DNA from 3 places in the Streptomyces sp. NPDC093065 genome. Region 1 is predicted to be linked to each of the others. Evidence: riboswitches for the same ligand, from Rfam matches in the RefSeq annotation. Region 1 holds a riboswitch; each other region holds the start of a gene.
What was found. A riboswitch is a leader RNA that binds a small molecule or an ion and turns the genes downstream of it on or off. The one in region 1 is predicted to bind cobalamin.
Positions count from the first base shown of each region.

Region 2: linked by a shared signal. The riboswitch ahead of ACIQFU_RS18075 (CbtB-domain containing protein) and the one ahead of ACIQFU_RS32635 ((2Fe-2S) ferredoxin domain-containing protein) in region 1 are both predicted to bind cobalamin.
Region 3: linked by a shared signal. The riboswitch ahead of ACIQFU_RS18150 (ABC transporter substrate-binding protein) and the one ahead of ACIQFU_RS32635 ((2Fe-2S) ferredoxin domain-containing protein) in region 1 are both predicted to bind cobalamin.

Region 1 is NZ_JBIVPJ010000025.1:75,842-82,497, reverse strand. Features, by position in the region: gene ACIQFU_RS32645 (FecCD family ABC transporter permease) at 1-968, opposite strand, end outside; gene ACIQFU_RS32640 (ABC transporter substrate-binding protein) at 965-1,981, opposite strand; cobalamin riboswitch at 2,039-2,160, opposite strand; cobalamin riboswitch at 2,348-2,473, shown strand; gene ACIQFU_RS32635 ((2Fe-2S) ferredoxin domain-containing protein) at 2,536-2,940, shown strand; gene ACIQFU_RS32630 (hypothetical protein) at 2,995-3,198, opposite strand; gene ACIQFU_RS32625 (GNAT family N-acetyltransferase) at 3,267-3,839, opposite strand; gene tsaD (tRNA (adenosine(37)-N6)-threonylcarbamoyltransferase complex transferase subunit TsaD) at 3,839-4,891, opposite strand; gene ACIQFU_RS32615 (phosphocholine-specific phospholipase C) at 5,534-6,656, shown strand, end outside.
Region 2 is NZ_JBIVPJ010000009.1:154,152-160,807, forward strand. Features, by position in the region: gene ACIQFU_RS18065 (CbtB-domain containing protein) at 37-258, shown strand; gene ACIQFU_RS18070 (CbtA family protein) at 284-1,156, shown strand; cobalamin riboswitch at 1,201-1,349, shown strand; gene ACIQFU_RS18075 (CbtB-domain containing protein) at 1,385-1,606, shown strand; gene ACIQFU_RS18080 (CbtA family protein) at 1,630-2,382, shown strand; gene ACIQFU_RS18085 (hypothetical protein) at 2,536-2,883, shown strand; gene ACIQFU_RS18090 (histidine phosphatase family protein) at 2,907-3,512, opposite strand; gene ACIQFU_RS18095 (short-chain fatty acyl-CoA regulator family protein) at 3,534-4,982, opposite strand; gene ACIQFU_RS18100 (MmgE/PrpD family protein) at 5,181-6,656, shown strand, end outside.
Region 3 is NZ_JBIVPJ010000009.1:168,548-175,203, forward strand. Features, by position in the region: gene aceB (malate synthase A) at 1-1,576, opposite strand, end outside; gene aceA (isocitrate lyase) at 1,660-2,949, opposite strand; gene ACIQFU_RS18145 (short-chain fatty acyl-CoA regulator family protein) at 3,326-4,741, shown strand; cobalamin riboswitch at 4,756-4,932, shown strand; gene ACIQFU_RS18150 (ABC transporter substrate-binding protein) at 4,984-6,033, shown strand; gene ACIQFU_RS18155 (FecCD family ABC transporter permease) at 6,030-6,656, shown strand, end outside.

The sequences.
Region 1 (6,656 bases):
AGGAAGACCGCTCCGCCGAGCGCCGCCGTCGGCAGGACACGACGGTGGTCGCCGCCGACGAACAGGCGCACGACGTGGGGCATCATCAGGCCGACGAACCCGATCGGTCCGGCCGCTGCCACCAGCACGCCCGTGACCAGGGAGAGCAGGACGAACAGCCGGGCGCGGAAACGCGCCACGTCCAGTCCCATCGTGGTCGCCGCCTCCTCGCCGGCCAGCAACAGGTTCAGGTTGCGGGCCTGCACCATGAGAACGCCGATGCCGAACAGCAGGGCCGTGCCCGGCAGCCACAGCGTGCCCCAGTCGACGCCGCCGAGCCCGCCGAGGGTCCAGGCGAGGACCGCGCGGGCCTCGTTGCCCCGGTCAGTGGTGAGCAGCAACAGATCGAGGACGGCGGTGAGCACCGCCGCGATCGCCACCCCGGACAGCACCAGCCTGGACGAGGTGATGCGTCCGCCGGTGCGGGCGGTGGCGTACACGAGCAGGAGCGCGCCCAGTGCACCCGCGAAGGCGGCCACCGACAGGGAGGCCGGTCCGAAGAGGGTGAACCCGAACACGATCACGGAGACCGCGCCGAGCGACGCCCCGGAGGAGACGCCGAGCAGGTAGGGCTCGGCGAGCGGGTTGCGTACAAGGGCCTGCAGGGCGGTGCCGATCACCGCCAGACCGGCGCCGGTGACCGCACCGAGCAGCACCCGCGGTGCGCGTACGTCCAACACGATGGTCTCCCGGGCCCGCGACCAGCTCGGATCCTGCCAGTCGGCTCCCAGCGCGTGCGTCACGATGCCCCACACCTGGCCGGGCGGCACGTGTACGGAGCCGATGGCGAGGCCCGCCGTGGCGGAGGCGACGAGCAGGGCGGCGAGGACGAACAGCACGACGGCCAACCCGGTACGGGCCGCTCCTGGCCCGGTCTTGTGCGGTTGAACCGTCCGCTCGGTGGGCGTGCCGGCGGCGGCCTGGGTCACCGGAAGCTCTCCGGGTGCAGCCCGCGCGCCAGGTCCTCGACCGCGTAGGCCGACCGGATGCCGACCAGAGTGGCGGTCAGTGGCAGGACGACGAACCGCTTGTTCCTGACGGCGGGCACGTCGGCGAGCGCGGGCTGGGAGAGCAGGAACTTCTTCTTGGCCTCGACGCTTCCGGCGCCGGCGTAGTCGTAGACGGCAATGACTTCGGGCTTGCGTTCGACGACCTGCTCCCAGGAGACGTCGCCGAAGACGTCGTCGAGGTCGGCGAAGACGTTCTTGCCGCCGGCCAGCCGGATCAGCTCGGTGCCCAGGCTCTTGCCGCCCGCGGTGAACGCGCTCTTGTCGCCGCTGTCGTAGACGAAGACGGACACCCCGGGCTCGTCTTCGACCTCGGCGGCGGCCTTGCCGACGCGGCTCTGCAGGTCCGCGACCAGCTTGTCGGCCCGGTCCGGGACACCGAAGATCTTGCCGATGGTGCGGATCTCGTCATAGGTGTCCTTCATCGTCACCTGCTTCTTTCCGCAGTACTCGCGGTTGAGGTAGGTGTCGATTCCGGCACCGGCGAACGCCTTTCGGGAACGGCCCTCCTTCTCGGCGAAGGCGCTGCCGTAGCCGCCGTAGACGAAGTCGGGTTCGGCATCCAGGATTTTTTCGAACGACGGTTCCCTCTCGGCCAGTTCGGGGATCGCCTCGTACTCCTTCTTCAGCTCGGGCAGGACGGCGGAGTCGGGGTAGGCCGTGCCGACCATGCGGGTCTTCAGGCCGAGGGCGAGCATGAGTTCCGCCGGGTGCTGGTGAATCGTGACCACCCGTGACGGCGGCTTGTCGTACGTCGTCTTCACGCCGCAGTTGTCGATGGTGACGGGGAAGCCCGCGGGCACGGCGGTGGTCGCCTTCGCGTCCCCGCCGTCGTCGTCGGAGGAACCGCAGCCGGTGGTCAGCAGCACGGAGGAAAGGGCCACGGCGGTGGCCGCGGCACGAAGGAGCCCGCGTGTGCGGGCATGGGGGAACAACTGGGACACGTGAAGCCTCCTGGAGTCCGCGCTCCTCGGATCGGGCCCGCGACGGACCAGTGTCCTGACTCCCGGATCGACGTTCCCTCCGCCTTCCCGCGCGGTGCGCAGTGGCATGTCGGAGGGGCGCTCCCCGGTCACAGTGGCGGGACCGTGCCGGATTCGCACCGGCTTCCTGTCTCCCGTCGCGGCGATGACCAGGTGATCCTACGTTTCCCCGAGTCGACGGCGAAAGGCGGACGGGACCGGCAGACCCATCCGTCGGCCACGGCCCCGCACTCCCGGGAGACCGACTGACGGCCGGCACCGGGCGAGCGGGCCCGGCGTCCCGGGATGGGAAGATGACCGGCGACAAGGCGACGGCGGAACGAGGAAGCCGGTGTGAATCCGGCGCGGTCCCGCCACTGTGATCGGCGAGCGCGTCCCGACGGGCCACTGCCCGGCAGCGGGTGGGAAGGCCGGGGTGCGCGCGACCCGAGAGCCAGAAGACTCACGCGGTCGCCTCCTCGACGGACCACCGGGGCGGATCTCCCCGGAGAGAGGGAGGGCACCGCATGCCCGCAACGCCGACCGGACGAAAGACCGACGACGCGAGGACCCGGGCGGTGGCCGCCCCCGTGCCGTGCCGCGTCGTCGTGTGCCGCGACTGCTGCTGCGGCAGCCCCAAAGTGACCGGCGTCGACCACGCGGCCCAGACCGAGCGGCTGCGCGCCGCGGTACCGATACGCGTCTCCGACTGTCTCGACGCCTGCGACCACGCCAACGTCATCGTCGTCCAGCCCTCCGCCCGGGGCCGTGCCGCCGGTGCCCGGCCCGTCTGGCTGGGGCTGGTCAACGACCCGGACGCCACCGAGGACATCGCCGCCTGGGCACGCGCGGGCGGACCGGGCGTCGCGCCCCGACCGGACATCCTCGACCTGTACGCCATCACGCCGCCGCGACGGCGTACGGCCCCCTGACCGCGCGGACGGAGAGTCGGAGGGAGGACAGAAGCCGTGCACGGAGCCCGCGCCTCAACTGCGTCCGTCGACGCCGCCCTGGACGACGTGGCGAGCCTCGGCGGCTTCTCCGCCCTCCGGGTCGGCGGCCCCGACGGCGGCCGGCATCCGGTCGCCCGCTCCTACGCGGCGGGTTCCACCGATCTCGCCGCCGCCGTCGCACGCCGTCACCGCACCCCGGAGCCGCGGACCGAGGTCTCCATCGCCCAACCCGGTCATGCCGCCCGCCTCTGGTCGGGGACCATGCCGGCGTTGACGAACAGCAGGGTCGGGGCCGGCAGCGGGGCTTACAGGGGAAGAAGGGCGAGTGGCCGGGCGGGGTGGCGCGGGCCGAGGAAGACGACGATGCCCTTGCCGTCGGGAGACGGATGGGTGACCTGCGTCCAGCCCTGGCGGCGGTAGAAGGCCATGGCCTGCGTGTTCTGGACGGAGGTCAGCAGCCAGGCACGTCCGTCGGGCGCGTGCGCAGTCACTGCTTCAAGGAGGTCCGCGGCGACACCGGTGCCGCGGGCGGTCGGACGGACGGCCAGTTCGTCGATTTCCAGGGCGCCGCACAACCAGTCCGCGGTGTGCGCGGGGCCCAGGCCGACGGCGGCCTGGGGATAGCAGCGGTCGGTGGGGAAGGGCGTCGGGGTGGTCCACGCGGTGGCGAAGCCGATGGCCTCCCCGTCGCGTACCGCGGTCGCAGCGGTGAAGCCGGGACGGGCCGCGTTCGCCGGCAGCCGGGCCGCGAACTCCGTCGCCCGTTCCTCCTCCTCGTTCCAGGGCGGGGCGCAGAAGGCGTCGACGTAGACGGAGCGCAGCGCGTCGGTGTGCGCGAGCAGTTCGGCCCCCGTGTGGACGCGGATGCCGGTGGTCATCAGGCGGCCACCGCCGTTCCCGCGGCGACCGGGTGCAGGGCGGCGTACTCCAGCGGCGCCGACGGGTCGATGGACACGTCCAGCGGAGCTGGTGCGGCGCCGGCGCGTACGAGGAGGTCGCCGACGGCGGCGATCATCGCGCCGTTGTCGGTGCACAGGCGCAGTGGCGGTACCCGCAGCTCGATGCCGGCCGCCCGGCAGCGCTCCTCGGCGAGCGAGCGCACCCGCGAGTTCGCGGCGACCCCGCCGACCACGACCAGGGTGCGCACGCCGTGCTCCTTGCAGGCGGCGACCGCCTTGCGGGTCAGTACGTCCGCGACGGCCTCCTGGAGCGAGGCCGCGCCGTCGGCCACCGGCAGCTCACGTCCCGCGTGACCCTCCGCCCAGCGGGCGGCGGCGGTCTTCAGACCGGAGAAGGAGAAGGCGTACGAGCCGGGCAGCGGGCGCGGGAAGGGGACAGCGCGAGGGTCCCCCGCCCGCGCCGTCCGGTCGATGGCCGGACCGCCGGGATACGGCAGCCCGAAGACCCGCGCGACCTTGTCGAAGCACTCCCCGGCCGCGTCGTCCAGCGTGTCCCCGAGGTGCGTGATCCGCTCTCGGGCGAGGTCGCGGACGAGGAGCAGGGAGGTGTGGCCGCCGGAGACGATCAGCACCATGCACGGGTTCGGCAGCGGGCCGTGCTCCAGCGTGTCGGCGGCGACGTGCCCGGCGAGATGGTGCACCCCGTACAGCGGGACGCCGAGCGCGTAGGCGATGCCCTTCGCACCGGCCAGACCCGTCTGGAGAGCGCCCGACAGCCCGGGGCCGGTGGTCACGGCGACCGCCCCGACGTCGGACAGCCGCAGCCCGGCCTCGTCCAGTGCCTGCCGGACGACCGGACGCAGCGCGTGGAGGTGGGCGCGGGCGGCGATCTCGGGCACCACCCCGCCGAAGCGGGCGTGCTCGTCCATGCTCGACGCCACCGCGTGCCCCAGCAGCCGCCCGCCCCGGACCAGGCCGGCGCCCGTCTCGTCGCAGGACGACTCGATGCCCAGCACCACCGCAGACCCCATCGACCGACCTTTCTGCACTATGTAAGTTGTTGCGAACAGTGTGCAACAAGATCGGGCCCGATGTGTACCCGAACGGTTCTGTGCAGGTGGCCGACCCGTGGAGCTTTCGACCGATGGCCTCCTCGACCCGACGGCTCCAGCCGTCACCTCCAGCAAAGACGATTCGTGGGAAGGCGCCGGTCTGGGGGTTGATGGCACAGGCGTTCAAGCCGGACACCGCCCAGCCGTCGCCACCGGCCTGCCCTTGAGGAACACCTCGGCCTGGACGATGTCGGTGTCCGGCCCGACCGGGTCCTGGCGCCGTTCGGGGCGAGGGCGGCGACGACGGTGAGCTTGCGGTGGGCGGACGAGTGGTGTCCGGAACCGACCGCCAACCGGTGCCGGCGAAGCCTCCGGGATTGCCGTCCGTACGGGCCGTCCGGCCGGGCAGGGAGGCTCGTCCGTGTCCATGCCCGTCGTGCTCGCGGCCATCCCCGGGCGGACGGCCCCGGCACACCTCGCGTACCGGTGACTTTCACGCGAGCGCCACCGGACCCTTCCCTGACGTTTGCTGCTCCTGGAACACTCCTTTCGCGCGCAATCCGTCATCATCCGGCACCGTCCGGCCGGTTGACCCCCCAAGCCGAGAGGTCCCCCACCCCCATGGCCGAAGTGAACCGGCGCCGATTCCTCCAACTCGCGGGCGCCACGACCGCGTTCAGCGCCCTGTCCGCGAGCATCGACCGGGCCGCCGCGCTCCCGGCGAACCACCGCTCGGGATCGATCGAGGACGTCGAGCACATCGTCGTCCTGATGCAGGAGAACCGTTCGTTCGACCACTACTTCGGCAGGCTGCGCGGCGTCCGCGGCTTCGGCGACCCGCACCCGGTGGCGCTGGACGACGGCCGCTCCGTGTGGCACCAGCGCAAGGCCGACGGCACCGAGGTGCTGCCGTTCCGTCCGGAGGCCGACGACCTCGGCATGCAGTTCCTCGAAGGGCTCCCGCACGGCTGGCCCGACGGACAGGACGCCTACCACGACGCCAGGTACGACCGCTGGCTGCCCGCCAAGGGCACCACCACCATGGCCTACCTGACCCGCGAGGACATCCCCTTCCACTACGCGCTCGCCGACACCTTCACCGTCTGCGACGCCTACCACTGCTCCTTCATCGGATCCACCGACCCCAACCGCTACTACCTGTGGTCGGGACACACCGGCAACGACGGCAGCGGCGGCGGCCCGGTCCTCGGCAACGACGAACGCGGCTACGACTGGACGACGTACCCCGAGCGCCTGGAGGCGGCCGGGATCTCCTGGAAGATCTACCAGGACACCGGCGACGGACTGGACGCCGCCGGCGGCTGGGGCTGGATCGACGACCCCTTCCGGGGCAACTACGGCGACAACTCCCTGCTGTACTTCAACAAGTACCGCGACGCGCGGCCCGGCGACCCCCTGTACGACAAGGCCCGCACCGGCACCGACGCGAAGAGCGGGGACGGGTACTTCGATCGGCTGCGCGCCGACGTCAAGGCGGACCGGCTGCCGGAGATCTCCTGGATAGCCTCCCCGGAGGCGTTCTCCGAACACTCCAACTGGCCCTCGAACTACGGCGCCTGGTACATCTCCCAGGTACTGGACGCGCTCACCTCCAACCCGGCGGTGTGGGCGAAGACGGCGCTGTTCATCACGTACGACGAGAACGACGGCTTCTTCGACCACGTGGTGCCCCCGCTGCCGCCGAAGTCCGCCGCACAGGGCCGCTCCACCGTCGACGTCGCCC
Region 2 (6,656 bases), on a different contig from region 1:
CCGAGGGACGCACGATCCCCGAAGGAGGCTCACCCCATGAGCAGCATGTCCGCGCCCGCGCCCGCCGCGCTTCCCACCCCGGTCGTCCTGCCGGCCACCAAGGCCGTGCTCTGGCTGGTCGGAACAGCGCTGATCGCGCTGGCCGTCTACTACTTCATCGGCGTCGACCAGGGCGCCTACTCGGTGTTCGGCAAGGACATGCACGTCCACGAGTTCGTGCACGACGCCCGCCACTTCCTCGGCTTCCCCTGCCACTGACGAGAACCGGCAGGGACATCCGAACATGGAAAAGAAGCTCATCCTGCTCGGCGTCATCGCTGGCGCAGTCGCCGGTCTGCTCGCGTTCGTCTTCGCCCGGATCTTCGCCGAACCCCAGATAGCCAAGGCCATCGACTACGAGAGCGGACGCGACGCCGCCCAGGCGGCTCTCGACAAGGCCGCCGGAGTGACCCCTGAGGCCGCTGGCCCGGACATCTTCAGCCGGACCATCCAGGCCAACGTCGGCATCGGCGTCGGCATGGTCTTCTTCGGCATCGCGATGGGCGCCCTGTTCGCCGTCGCCTACACCATCTGCCTCGGACGCGTCGGCAAGCTGCGTCCCCGCAACCTGGCCCTGCTGGTGGCGCTCGGCGGCTTCCTCGGCATGTACTTCGTGCCGTTTTTGAAGTACCCGGCCAACCCGCCCTCGATCGGACACACGGACACCATCAAGGACCGCGGCAACCTCTACCTCGCCATGGTCCTGTGCTCGGTCGCCTTCCTTGTCGCCGCGGTCTGGCTCGGCAAACGCCTCCAGCCGCGCTTCGGCAACTGGAACGCCACCCTCCTCGGCGCCGGCTCCTACATCGTGGCGATCGGCATCGTCATGGCCCTGCTGCCGCAACTCGGCGAACTCTCCGTCAACGTCCAACACTACGGCCACCACGCCACCGAGACCCCGCTACCGCTGACCAACTCCAAGGGCACCATCGTCTACCCGGGCTTCCCGGCGGACGTCCTGTTCTCCTTCCGCTTCTACTCCGTCGCCGCCCAGGCCCTGCTGTGGACGACGGTGGCTCTGGCCTTCGGCCCGATGGCCGAGCGACTGCTCGACCCGGCCGTCCGGGCAGCGGCCAAGCCCGTGCCCGGACAGCCCGAGCCGGTGGGCGCGGCCTGATCCACCCGGCAGCGAGAAGGATCACGCGAGGCGAGACGGTATTGGCCATGTCCGCGACACGCGGTACCGTCACTGCGATATCGACGACGGCAGAACGGAAGCCGGTGAGAAACCGGCACGGTCGCGCCACTGTGTGCCTGCCCCGAGCGCGGGGCGGCGAGTCAGACCCGTAGCCGTCGTCATGTGCACCACCGAGATGGGACGCGAACTCCCAGAGGAGGCCCTGCCATGGCGCAGCATGTCGCACCGCCGACAGCCACCACCCCCGCTCTCCCCGCCAAGCTGCCGATCGGCGCGATCGTCCCCTGGGCGGTCTTCTTCGGCATCCTGATGCTGGTCCTGCTCTACTTCGTCGGCGCCGAGCAGGGGGCCACCTCCGTTGTCTCCGGCGAGGACGTCCACGAGTGGGTGCACGACGCCCGCCACCTTCTCGGCTTCCCCTGCCACTGACCCGAGGGGAAACCAGCACACCCATGAACTCCGCAACGGTAAGAAACCTCCTCGTCCGCGGCATGCTCGCCGGCCTCGCGGCCGGCGTCCTCGCCCTCGTCGTCGCCTATCTCCTCGGTGAGCCGAACGTCGACAAGGCGATCGCCTTCGAGGACGCCCACTCCCACGAGCACGAGATGGAGATCGTCTCGCGCTCCCTGCAGTCCACCGCCGGCCTGGCCACCGGTGTCCTGATCTACGGGGTCGCCTTCGGCGGCATCGCCGCGCTCGCCTACTGCTTCGCCCTCGGCCGGGTCGGCCGCTTCAGCCCCCGGGTGACCGCGCTGCTCCTGTCCGGCTGCGCCCTGCTCGCGGTCTACGTCGTGCCGTTCCTGAAGTACCCGGCCAACCCTCCCGCCGTCGGCAACCCCGACACCATCGGCAAGCGGACCACCCTGTACTTCCTGATGATGCTGCTCAGCGTCCTCCTCGCCGTCGCCGCGACCATCCTGGGCAAGCGCCTCGCGCCCGCCCTGGGCACCTGGTGGGCGACCGTTACGGCGGTCGCCGGCTTCGCGGCGGTGATCGGGCTGGCGTACGCCTTCCTCCCCGTCATCAACGAGGTTCCGTCCGACTTCCCGGCCACCGTGCTGTGGCGGTTCCGCCTCTCCGCGCTCGCCATACAGACCGTGTTGTGGGGAGCCTTCGGACTCGGCTTCGGTGAACTGGCCGAGCGCCTGCTGAACCCCAAGCCCGCCACGAAGGTCCCGGCCTCGGCAGTGGCCGCGCCCAGCTGACCATGATCCGACCATGAGTGAGGGCCCGCGGAACCATCCGGGGGCCCTCTCGCGTTCTCCGGACACCCGACCAGGACCACGGACATGACCCGACGAACAGACCGGCCCGAGCGATTAGACGAGGACGACGAAGGCGAGCAGCGGAGGAGCCGAGTGACCAGACGACCCCAGCCCCGCCACATCACCCTGGGCGGCCATGAGGCCGTTGCCCTGACTCCCAAGGAGTACGAGCAGCTGATCGCGAGCCGCCGCCAGATCGGCGGCCAGAGCGCCCGCGTCCGGGTCCTCGCCCAGCAGGTCAAACGCAGTGAGCAACTGCTGCGGGACCTGGAGGATCTGATCACCGCTGCGGACCGTGGCTGTGGTGAACCGGCCCGGACACCACCGGCAGCCTGCTCGGCTCAGTGCGCTGACCCGGACGCCACGGTGGGGACGGAATCGGGGTGTCTGCGGTGCGCGATCGCGGCGCTGCTGCGCCGCCACCGTGAAGCGGCGGCCTGAACAGCAGCGATTCACGACAGACGTCATTCCTCCCCGCAGTCGCTGTTGTCGTCCGGGGACTTCAGAGGCTGTCCCAGCCTGAGATTCCAGCGCCCGGCACGCCCGGTGATCTCTGTCGCCGTCAGCGGGGGAACGTCAGCGCGCCAGAAGGCCGCTGCGGGTGCGCCGAGCACATGCACCACCGCGGCCCGGACGACATCGGGCTCCACTACGGCGAGTGTGCGGCCGTCCGCCTGTGCCATGGCGTCGAGCCACCGACCGATACGGCAACACATCTCCTGCACCGACTCCCCACCGTGCGGCGCGGACGCGGGGTCGGCCAGCCACCGGCCCACCGCCTCCGGCTCACTTCCGGCGACCTCGTCGAGAGCCAGGCCCCGCCAGCGCCCCGCGTCCAGGCCGGCCAGCTCCGCACTCGGCTCGCCCGCCACCAGTCCCAGCGCCGCCGCGGTCTCCCAACAGCGCAGGCCCGGAGAGACGAACACGCAGGCCCCCGCAGGCAGCGTTCCGGCCGCCGCGCGGGCCTGCGCCGCGCCCCGCTCGTCGAGCGACGTCGCGCCGTCATCGAAGCGAGCCTGGCGAAGAGACGGGTTCAGCGCGGGCGAAATGAGGGTGACGCGGCTGGTCACGGGCAGCTCCTGCCATCTGTGTCAGGGAGTACGGGTCTCCACCGGGTACGGAACATACGTCCGCCGGTCGGGATCGACGGCGAGCCGTCCGCCGGCCGGAGGGCGGGCCCGCTGTGCGCAGTCACGGCGTTCGCAGATCCGGCAGCCCAAACCGATGGGCGTCGCCGCACGAGGGTCGTCCACAGCGATGCCCTCGGCGTAGACGAGCCGGTGGGCGTGGCGCAGCTCGCAGCCGAGCGCGACGGCGAACTCGGCGCGCGGGGCATGATGGCCGAAGCCGCCACGGGTGATGGTGCGCGCGATCCAGAAGTACCGCTTCCCGTCCGGCATCTCGGCGACCTGGGTCAGTATCCGGCCGGGCGCGGAGAACGCCTCGTACACCGTCCACAGGGGACAGGTGCCGCCGAGCCGCGAGAAGTGGAAGTCGGTCGCGGACTGGCGTTTGGAGATGTTCCCGGCCCGGTCGACCCGAAGGAACGAGAAGGGGATGCCGCGGCGGCCGGTGCGCTGGAGAGTGCTCAGGCGGTGGCAGACCGTCTCGAAGCCGACGCCGTAGCGGGCGGAGAGCAGCTCGATGTCGTAGCGCACCTCTTCGGCCATGGTGTGGAAGGCGGTGTACGGCATGAGGAGCGCGCCCGCGAAGTAGTTGGCCAGGCCGATGCGGGCCAGCGCCGGTGCCTGGGGCGAGGTGAGTTCCGCGGAGCCCCGGGCGAGCTGGTCCAGGAGCGGGCCGTGTTCCAGGAGGGCCAGCTGGGTGGCGAGCTGGAAGGCGCGCTGGCCCTCGCTCAGCCAGGGGGAGAGGAACAGCAGCCCGGTGTCGGGGTCGAGCCTGCGGGCGTCCCCGGAGCGGCCGGGAGCCGCCTGGACCACCTTGATCCCGTTGCGTTCGGCGAGGCGTGCGGTGAGGGCGTCGGCGACGCGGCCCGGCCGCAGCCGCATGGCCTCGGCGAGTTGTTCGGCCTCGGTGTCCAGCGGCTCGAAGTGGTTGTGGTGGGTGTAGAAGAAGTCCCGTACCTCGTCGTGGGGTTCGCCGGCCGACAGCGGCGGCGGACCGTCGCCGGTGCCGGGTGCGGCGAGGGCGGCGGCCTGTTCGGCGGCGTCGCGGTAGCGGCGGTGCAGGGCGACCAGGGCGCGGGCGACCTCGGGATGGTCGCGGGCCGCCTCGCTGATCTCCTCGGCGGCGGGCAGCTCGACCCCGCACGCCTCGTCGGCCAGAGCGTCTCGCAGATCCGCGGCGAGCCGGTCCTCGTCCGCGTCCGAGAAGAACTCGGCATCGACGCCGAAGACCTCCGCGATCCGCAGCAGCACGGCTGCCGTGAGCGGGCGCTGACTCTGTTCGAGCTGGTTGGCGTAGCTGGTGGAGATGCCCAGCGCGTGGGCCATCTCGACCTGGTTCATGCCCTCCTCACGGCGCAGCCGCCGCAGCTTGGCATGCGCGTACACCTTGCGCTCGGTCGGCCGTCGGGGCATGACGCACCTCCTTGGGGAAACCCGGTCGCCACCCTCACGTACTTGCGAACATAGCATTCGCTAAATTCGCAACGTTCGCAGATTCGCAGTTTCTCGTTGTACGGATTCCGCACCTTGGCCCGGTGGTCCGAGGGGCGACGGCCGGGCAGGCTCGATCACATCGGCCCCACCGTCCCGCACCGCATCGCGAGGAGTCCCGTGATCGAGCACCACGTCCGTGTCCACCCCAGCGCCGACCGGCTGCCCCGCGAGGACCAGCTCGCCTGGAAGCTGGCAGCCGTCGCGACGGCGACGCAGGAGCTGGATCCCGACAGCGCGGCCATGGCCGTCAACCGGGTGATCGACAACGCCTCGGTCGCCGTCGCCTCCCTGCTGCGCCGCCCGGTCGCTGTCGCCCGCGCCCAGGCCACCTCCCACCGCACCGGATCACCGGGGGCATCGGTCTTCGGCACCCGTACCCGCGTCTCCCCGGAGTGGGCGGCCTGGGCCAACGGCACCGCCGTACGCGAACTCGACTTTCACGACACCTACCTGGCCGCCGACTACTCCCACCCCGGCGACAACATCCCGCCCCTGCTCGCGGTCGCCCAGCACACCGGCCGCACCGGCGCCGACCTGCTGCGCGGCATCGTCGCGGCGTACGAGATCCATGTCGCCCTGGTCAAGGGCATCTGTCTGCACGCGCACCGCATCGACCACGTGGCCCACCTCAGCGCGGCCACTGCCTGCGGCCTGGGTGCGTTGCTGCGGCTGCCGACCGAGACGGTCTACCAGGCGGTACAGCAGGCGGTGCACACCACGACCGCGACCCGGCAGTCCCGCAAGGGAGAGATCTCCAGCTGGAAGGCGTACGCCCCCGCCTTCGCCGGCAAGGCCGCCGTCGAGGCCGTTGACCGGGCGATGCGCGGCGAGACCTCCCCGTCGCCGGTCTACGAGGGCGAGGACGGCTTCCTGGCCTGGATGCTGGACGGCCCGCAAGCCGACTACACCGTCCTGCTCCCGGAGACCGGCGAGCCGCGCTGCGCCATCCTCGACACCTACACCAAGGAGCACTCTGCCGAGTACCAGGCGCAGGCGGTCATCGACCTGGCCCGGCGCCTGCGCGAGAAGACCGGCCCGCTGGAGAAGGTCCGCTCGGTGGTCTTGCACACCAGCCACCACACCCACCACGTGATCGGCTCCGGCGCGAACGACCCGCAGAAGTACGACCCCACGGCCAGCCGAGAGACCCTTGACCACTCGGTGCCGTACATCTTCGCCGTGGCCCTGGAGGACGGTGGCTGGCACCACGAGCGCTCCTACGCCCCCGAGCGTGCCCGGCGACCGGAGACGGTCGAGCTGTGGCGGAAGATCACTACGGTCGAGGACTCGGAGTGGACCCGCCGTTACCACGATCCCGACCCGTACCGTCGGGCCTTCGGCGGTCGCGCCGTGATCACCCTGGACGACGGCACGGTGATCGAGGACGAACTGGCGGTCGCCGACGCCCACCCGGCCGGCGCCCGCCCCTTCGACCGCCCCGCCTACGCCCACAAGTTCCGCACTCTGGCCGAAGGCGTCGTCGCGCCGGCCGACCGGGACCGCTTCCTGGCCGTCGCCGAGCACCTCGCCGAGCTGGGCGTCGCTGACCTGGACGGTCTGTTCCCGGCCGTCGACACGGAGGCCGTCGCCGCG
Region 3 (6,656 bases), on a different contig from region 1:
GAACGAGATGACGGGAGTAGCCGTCCGGAGTGAAGAACAGCGGCAACTCGCCGACGAACGCCGTCCGCTCGAACAACTCGCGGGCCTCATCGACCGGTGCCCACGGCCGGACGGCGGCGAGGGCGACTGCCTCGTCGTCGAGGATGCGCAGAACCGTCTCGCGGTCGACGACCCGGAGCCGCAGCCACTGCCAGATCTGCACCCGGACGATCTCGGCGGTGGCCGCGTCCTCCATCAGGCCGTCGATGGCGACCGCGCCCTGGCCACGCAGCCAGGCGTCGAAGTAGCGCAGCGCCACCGCGATGTTGGCGCGGACGCCCTCCGGTGTGGGCGGGCCGCTGATGCGGCGCACCGACAGCAGGTCGGCGGGGGTCACCTCGACGTCGTCCCGCCTGCGGTCCAGCTGGTGGGGCCGCTCGCCGAGGACGTCGTCGAAGGCTTCCCGGCAGACCGGTACCAGTCCGGGGTGGGCGACCCAGGAGCCGTCGAAGCCGTCCTCCGCCTCACGCTCCTTGTCCAGCCGCACCGTGGCGAGGACCGCCTCGTTCGCGGCCGGGTCCTTGGCGGGCACCTGGGCGGCCATGCCGCCGATGGCGTGCGCGCCGCGCTTGTGGCAGATGCGGACGAGGAGTTCGGTGTAGGCCCGCATGAACGGGGCGGTCATCGTGACCTTGGCGCGGTCGGGCAGGAGGAAGTCAGTGCGGTGCCCGAAGGTCTTGATGAGGCTGAACAGGTAGTCCCAGCGGCCCGCGTTCAACCCCGCACTGTGCTCGCGCAGTTCGTGGAGAATCTCCTCCATCTCGAAGGCCGCGGTGATGGTCTCGATGAGCACGGTCGCGCGGATGGTGCCGCGCGGGATGCCGAGCAGGTCCTGGGCGAGGACGAAGATGTCGTTCCACAGCCGGGCCTCGTAACGGTTCTCCAGCTTGGGGAGGTAGAAGTACGGGCCGTACCCGGCGTTGATCTGCCGCTGGGCGCAGTGGAAGAAGTACAGGCCGAAGTCGACCAGTGCGGCAGGCACGGGCCGGCCGTCGTACGCCAGGTGCTCCTCGTCGAGATGCCAGCCGCGCGGCCGTACCACGATCGTGGCCAGCCGGCCGCGCTCGCCGAGCCGGTACTCCTTGCCCTCCTCGGTGGTGAAGTCGATGCGCCGCTCGATGGCATCGAGCAGGGTCAGCTGGCCGCCGATGACGTTCTCCCAGGTGGGGGAGGTGGCGTCCTCGAAGTCGGCCATCCACACGTTCGCACCGGAGTTGAGGGCGTTGACGGCGATACGGCGCTGCGGCGGCCCGGTGATCTCGACGCGGCGGTCGGTCAGGCCAGGCGCGGGCGGCGCGACACGCCAGGCGGGATCGGCGCGGACCGCGGAGGTGACCATGGGGAAGTCGAGCGGGGAACCGGCCGCGAGCCGGATCGCCTGCCGTCGGCGCTCCTTCAACAGACCGTCGCGGCGCTCGCCGAACTCGGCGGCGAGCCGGCTGACGAAGCCGAGGGCGGCAGGGGTGAGGATCTCGTCGTGCCGGTCGCCCGGCGCGGCCAGGACGCGGAGGGTCCGGGCGAGAGTGGTGGTGGACATCCAGGACTCCTGAACGGGGAGCAGGGTGGCGGGGACTGCAGCCCGGCCCCCGTTCGGTCAGGGGCCGGACCGTGAGGGGCGGCCTAGTGGAACTGCTCCTCCTCTGTGGATCCGGCCAGCGCGGTCGTGGAGGACGCCGGGTTGACGGCGGTGGAGACCAGGTCGAAGTAGCCGGTGCCGACCTCGCGCTGGTGCTTAACGGCGGTGAAGCCCTGCGCCTGGGCCGCGAACTCGCGCTCCTGGAGGTCGACGTAGGCGGTCATGCCGTGCTCGGCGTAGCCACGGGCGAGGTCGAACATGCCGTGGTTGAGGGAGTGGAAGCCGGCCAGCGTGATGAACTGGAAGCGGTAGCCCATCGCGCCCAGCTCCCGCTGGAACTTGGCGATCTGGTCGTCGTCCAGGGCCGCCTTCCAGTTGAAGGAGGGCGAGCAGTTGTAGGCGAGCATCTGGCCGGGGTGCTCGGCGTGGATGGCCTCGGCGAACTCGCGGGCCTGCGCCAGGTCCGGTGTGCCGGTCTCCACCCAGATCAGGTCCGCGTAGGGGGCGTAAGCCAGCCCGCGGGCGATGACCGGCGCCATGCCGTTCCGCACCCGGTAGAAGCCCTCGGCGGTGCGCTCGCCGGTCACGAACTCGGCGTCGCGCTCGTCGACATCACTGGTGAGGAGGTTGGCGGCGAGAGCGTCGGTGCGGGCGACGATCAGGGTCGGCACGTCGGCGATGTCGGCGGCCAGGCGGGCCGCGTTCAGGGTGCGGATGTGCTGCGAGGTCGGGACGAGGACCTTGCCGCCCAGGTGGCCGCACTTCTTCTCCGAGGCGAGCTGGTCCTCGTAGTGGATACCGGCCGCGCCCGCCGCGATCATCGCCTTGGTCAGCTCGAAGGCGTTCAGCGGCCCGCCGAAGCCGGCCTCCGCGTCGGCGACGATCGGCGCCAGCCAGTCCGTGGTGTCCGAGCCGCCCTCGGCGGTGGCGATCTGGTCGGCTCGCAGCAGCGCGTTGTTGATGCGACGGACCACCTGGGGCACGGAGTTGACCGGGTACAGGGACTGGTCGGGGTAGGTGTGCCCGGCCTGGTTGGCATCGGCGGCGACCTGCCAGCCGGACAGGTAGATGGCCTGCAGCCCGGCCTTCACCTGCTGCACCGCCTGGCCGCCGGTCAGCGCGCCGAGCGCGTGGATGTAGTCCTGCTCGTGCAACTGGCGCCACAGGCGCTCGGCGCCGCGGCGGGCCAGGGTGTGCTCCTCGCGGACGCTGCCGGAGAGCCGGACGACGTCCTCGGCGCCGTAGGTGCGCTCGATGCCCTGCCAGCGGGGGTCGGTGGCCCAGCGCTGGGCGAGTTCCTCGGCCGCCTGCGTGCTCGTCCTCGCTTCTGCCATGACTGTCACCGTCTCCTCGGTCTGTTGCGTCTGCCAAGCTCCCGGTCCGGGCGAACAGGGGTGGCACTGTGTGTCGTGAAACTGGGGTGCGGCCCGCCGTGCCGCCGTGTGGCGGAGGTGAGCAATGCTGCCGGTACGGACACCGCTTTCGCCGGGAGCTCCGACGTCAGGGCATGAATCGTGCCCCGGGTGCGGGCGGTGGTCGCCGGGGTCCGGCGGGCCGCACTCAGACTCTGACACTGGCACTCAGTGCCATCAACTGTGGATGGCTGCCAATTTCTGCGAATCTTCGCCTCGTGTTTTGCCAAGGTTGCGAAGGGAGTGATCCGGAGGCTGATCACGTACGCTGACCGCGTCCCGGACACGGAGGACCATGGTGAGCAAGATCTACGCGGGAGCGCGGCTGCGACGCCTGCGCGAGGAACGCGGGATGAGCCAGGCCGCGCTCGCCCGGGTGCTGGGCATCTCGCCGAGCTACCTGAACCAGATGGAGCACGACTCCCGCCCGCTGACCGTGCCCGTCCTGCTGCGGCTGACCGAGGCGTTCGGCGTCGACCCGGCCTTCTTCTCCGAACGCGACACCAGCCGCCTGGTCGCCGACCTCCGCGAGACCCTGGCAGGCGAGATCACCGCAGCCCGGGTGAGTCCGGCCGACCTCGCCGAGCTGGCCTCCCGCATGCCCGGCGTCGCCCAGGTCCTGCTCGACCTCGGCCGCCGCAACCACCTCCTGGCCGAACGCCTCGCCGGCGCGACCGACGCCCGCGACACCGACCCGGCCGCACCTCGCTCACCACACTCGCCGCACGAGGAGATCCGCGACTTCTTCTACCGCCGCCAGAACTACCTCCACGACACCGACCTCGCGGCGGAGGAACTCGCCCAGGAGATCGGCGTCCGCCCCGGCGACGTCCTGCGGGTGCTCACCGCACGCCTCACCGACCACCACGGCGTACGGCTGACCGGCGAATCGAGCGATCGTCTCCACCACTACGACGAGCCGACCCGCACCCTCCACCTCTCGGCCCGCCTGCGCCCCGGCCAGCGCGCCTTCCGCATGGCCACCCAGCTCGCCCTGCTCGAACACGACGTCGAACTCGCCCGCCAGGCCGCCGAAGACTTCCAGCCCGGCACCCCCACCCACGCCCTGGCCCGCATCGGCATCGCCCACTACTTCGCCGCCGCGCTGATCCTCCCCTACACCGCCTTCCACACAGCCGCCGAGGAAGCCCGCTACGACCTCGAACTCCTCACCGACCGCCACGGCCTCGGCTACGAGACCGTCTGCCACCGCCTCAGCACCCTCCAACGCCCCCGGCTGCGCGGCGTGCCCTTCTCCTTCGTCCGCGTCGACCGCGCCGGCAACATGTCCAAACGCCAGTCCGCCACCGGCTTCCACTTCTCCCGGGCCGGCGGCACCTGCCCGCTGTGGAACGTGTACGAGGCGTTCGCGGCCCCCGGCCGCATCCACGTGCAGATCGCCGAAATGCCCGACGGGCAGCGGTACTTGTGGACCGCGCGAGCGGTCACCCGGCACCGTGGCGGCTGGGGCGAACCAGGCAAGACCTTCGCCATCGGCCTGGGCTGCGAGATCCGCCACGCCCACCGCCTTGTCTACTCCGACGGACTCGACCTGACCAGCACCTCCGCCGCCACCCCCATCGGCATGGGCTGCCGCGTCTGCGATCGCCTCGACTGCCCCCAGCGCGGGGCACCCCCGCTCGGCCGTCCGCTGCGGATCGACCAGAACACCAGCACCTTCGTGCCGTACCCCGTGACCGATCACACGACTTGACCCAGCGATTACCTTGATAGCCTCGACAGGCCAGTCGAACCACATCCGTGGTCAGGGAATCCGGTGCGAATCCGGAACTGACGCGCAGCGGTGAGGGGGACGGGCGGGGCACGACGCCACTGGGAGACCGGGAAGGCGCCCCGGCCGGACGAACCCGAGTCCGAAGACCTGCTGGCACCTTCGCGCCCAGCGCGGGGGACGTCCGTAGGCCGGCTCCGCGAACGAGCCCCGACCCCAGAGGCATGCCCGTGCTCCGCACCCCCGCCCTCCTCCATACCCCGGCGCTGCTCGTCGCGTCCGCCCTGCTGCTCACCGCGTGCGGCTCCTCCGACGCGGGTGACGCGAAGCGGGAGGAGACCTCAGCCGCTGGTTACCCGGTGACCCTCGACAACTGCGGCCACAAGGTCACCCTGAAGTCGGCCCCGAAGCGGGCCGTCTCCCTCAACCAGGGCACCACCGAGATCCTGCTCTCCCTCGGCCTCGCCGACCGCATGGCCGGTACGGCGACCTGGACCGACCCGGTGATGAAGGGCCTGGAGAAGGCCAACGCCACCGTGCCGCGCCTCGCCGACAACAACCCGTCCTTCGAGAAGGTCCTGGACGCCGAACCCGACTTCGTCACCGCCTCGTTCATCTCCACCCTCGGCAAGGGCGGGGTCGCCACCCGCGAGCAGTTCGAGAAGCTGGGCGTACCCACCTACGTCTCACCCTCCGACTGCGCAGGCAAGGACAACGACAGCGGCGGCGACGGCTCGCGCAGCGAACCGCTCACCCTCGACGCCGTCTACGGCGAAATACGCGATCTCGCCCGCGCGTTCGGCGTCGAGGAGCGCGGTGAGAAGCTCGTCGCCTCGCTGAAGAAGCGGGTGAGCACGGCCACCGCCGGACTGCACGCATCCGACGTCTCCCTCATGTACTGGTTCGCCAACTCCCAGTCCCCGTACCTCGCCGGCTGCTGCGGCGCGCCGGGCGCCATCACGCGCGCGGTCGGCGCGAAGAACGCCTTCGCCGACTCCCACGACGAATGGCCCCAGATCAACTGGGAGACCGTCGCCGACCGCGACCCCGACGTCATCGTGATCGGCGACCTGACCCGCAAGCAGCAGACCGCCGAGACCGCCGCGGCCAAGATCCGCTTCCTGGAGGCGAACCCCGCCACCCGCAATCTGACCGCCGTGAAGAAGAAGCGGTACGTCCTGCTGAGCGGGCAGGCGATGAACCCGTCCATCCGCACCATCCAGGGGATCGAGAAGGTCGCAGCAGGTCTGCGCGACTTCGGCCTCGCCAAGTGAGCATCCGCTCCCTGCTGCTGACGGGCAGCGGACTGGCCGCGCTGCTCGTGTCGATCGCCGTCGCCGTGACGATCGGACCGGCGGACATCTCGACAGGGGACGTCTGGGCCGCCGTCGCGGCCCATCTCGGCCTCGGCGAGAGCACCCTGGCGCCGCTGCGGGACGGCATCGTCTGGGATCTGCGCATGCCGCGCACCCTGCTCGCCGCCGTGTGCGGGGCCGGACTCGCCGTCTGCGGCGCGGTCATGCAGTCGCTGCTGCGTAACCCGCTCGCTGACCCCTTCGTCCTCGGGGTCTCCTCCGGCGCGTCCACCGGGGCGGTCGCCGTGGTCGTGCTGGGCGTCGGCGGGGGAGCGGTGTCCCTGTCGGCGGGCGCCTTCCTGGGCGCGCTGGTCTCCTTCGCCCTGGTGCTGCTGCTCAGCCACACCCTCGGCGGCAGCACCGACCGGGTGGTCCTGTCCGGGGTGGCGGCCATGCAGCTGTTCTCCGCGCTGACCTCCTTCATCGTCCTCACCTCCGCGGACGCCGAGACCACCCGGGGCGTGCTGTTCTGGCTGCTCGGCTCGCTCACCGGCGCCGACTGGGGACAGGTACTGCTCTGCACCGTCGTCCTGACGGTGGTG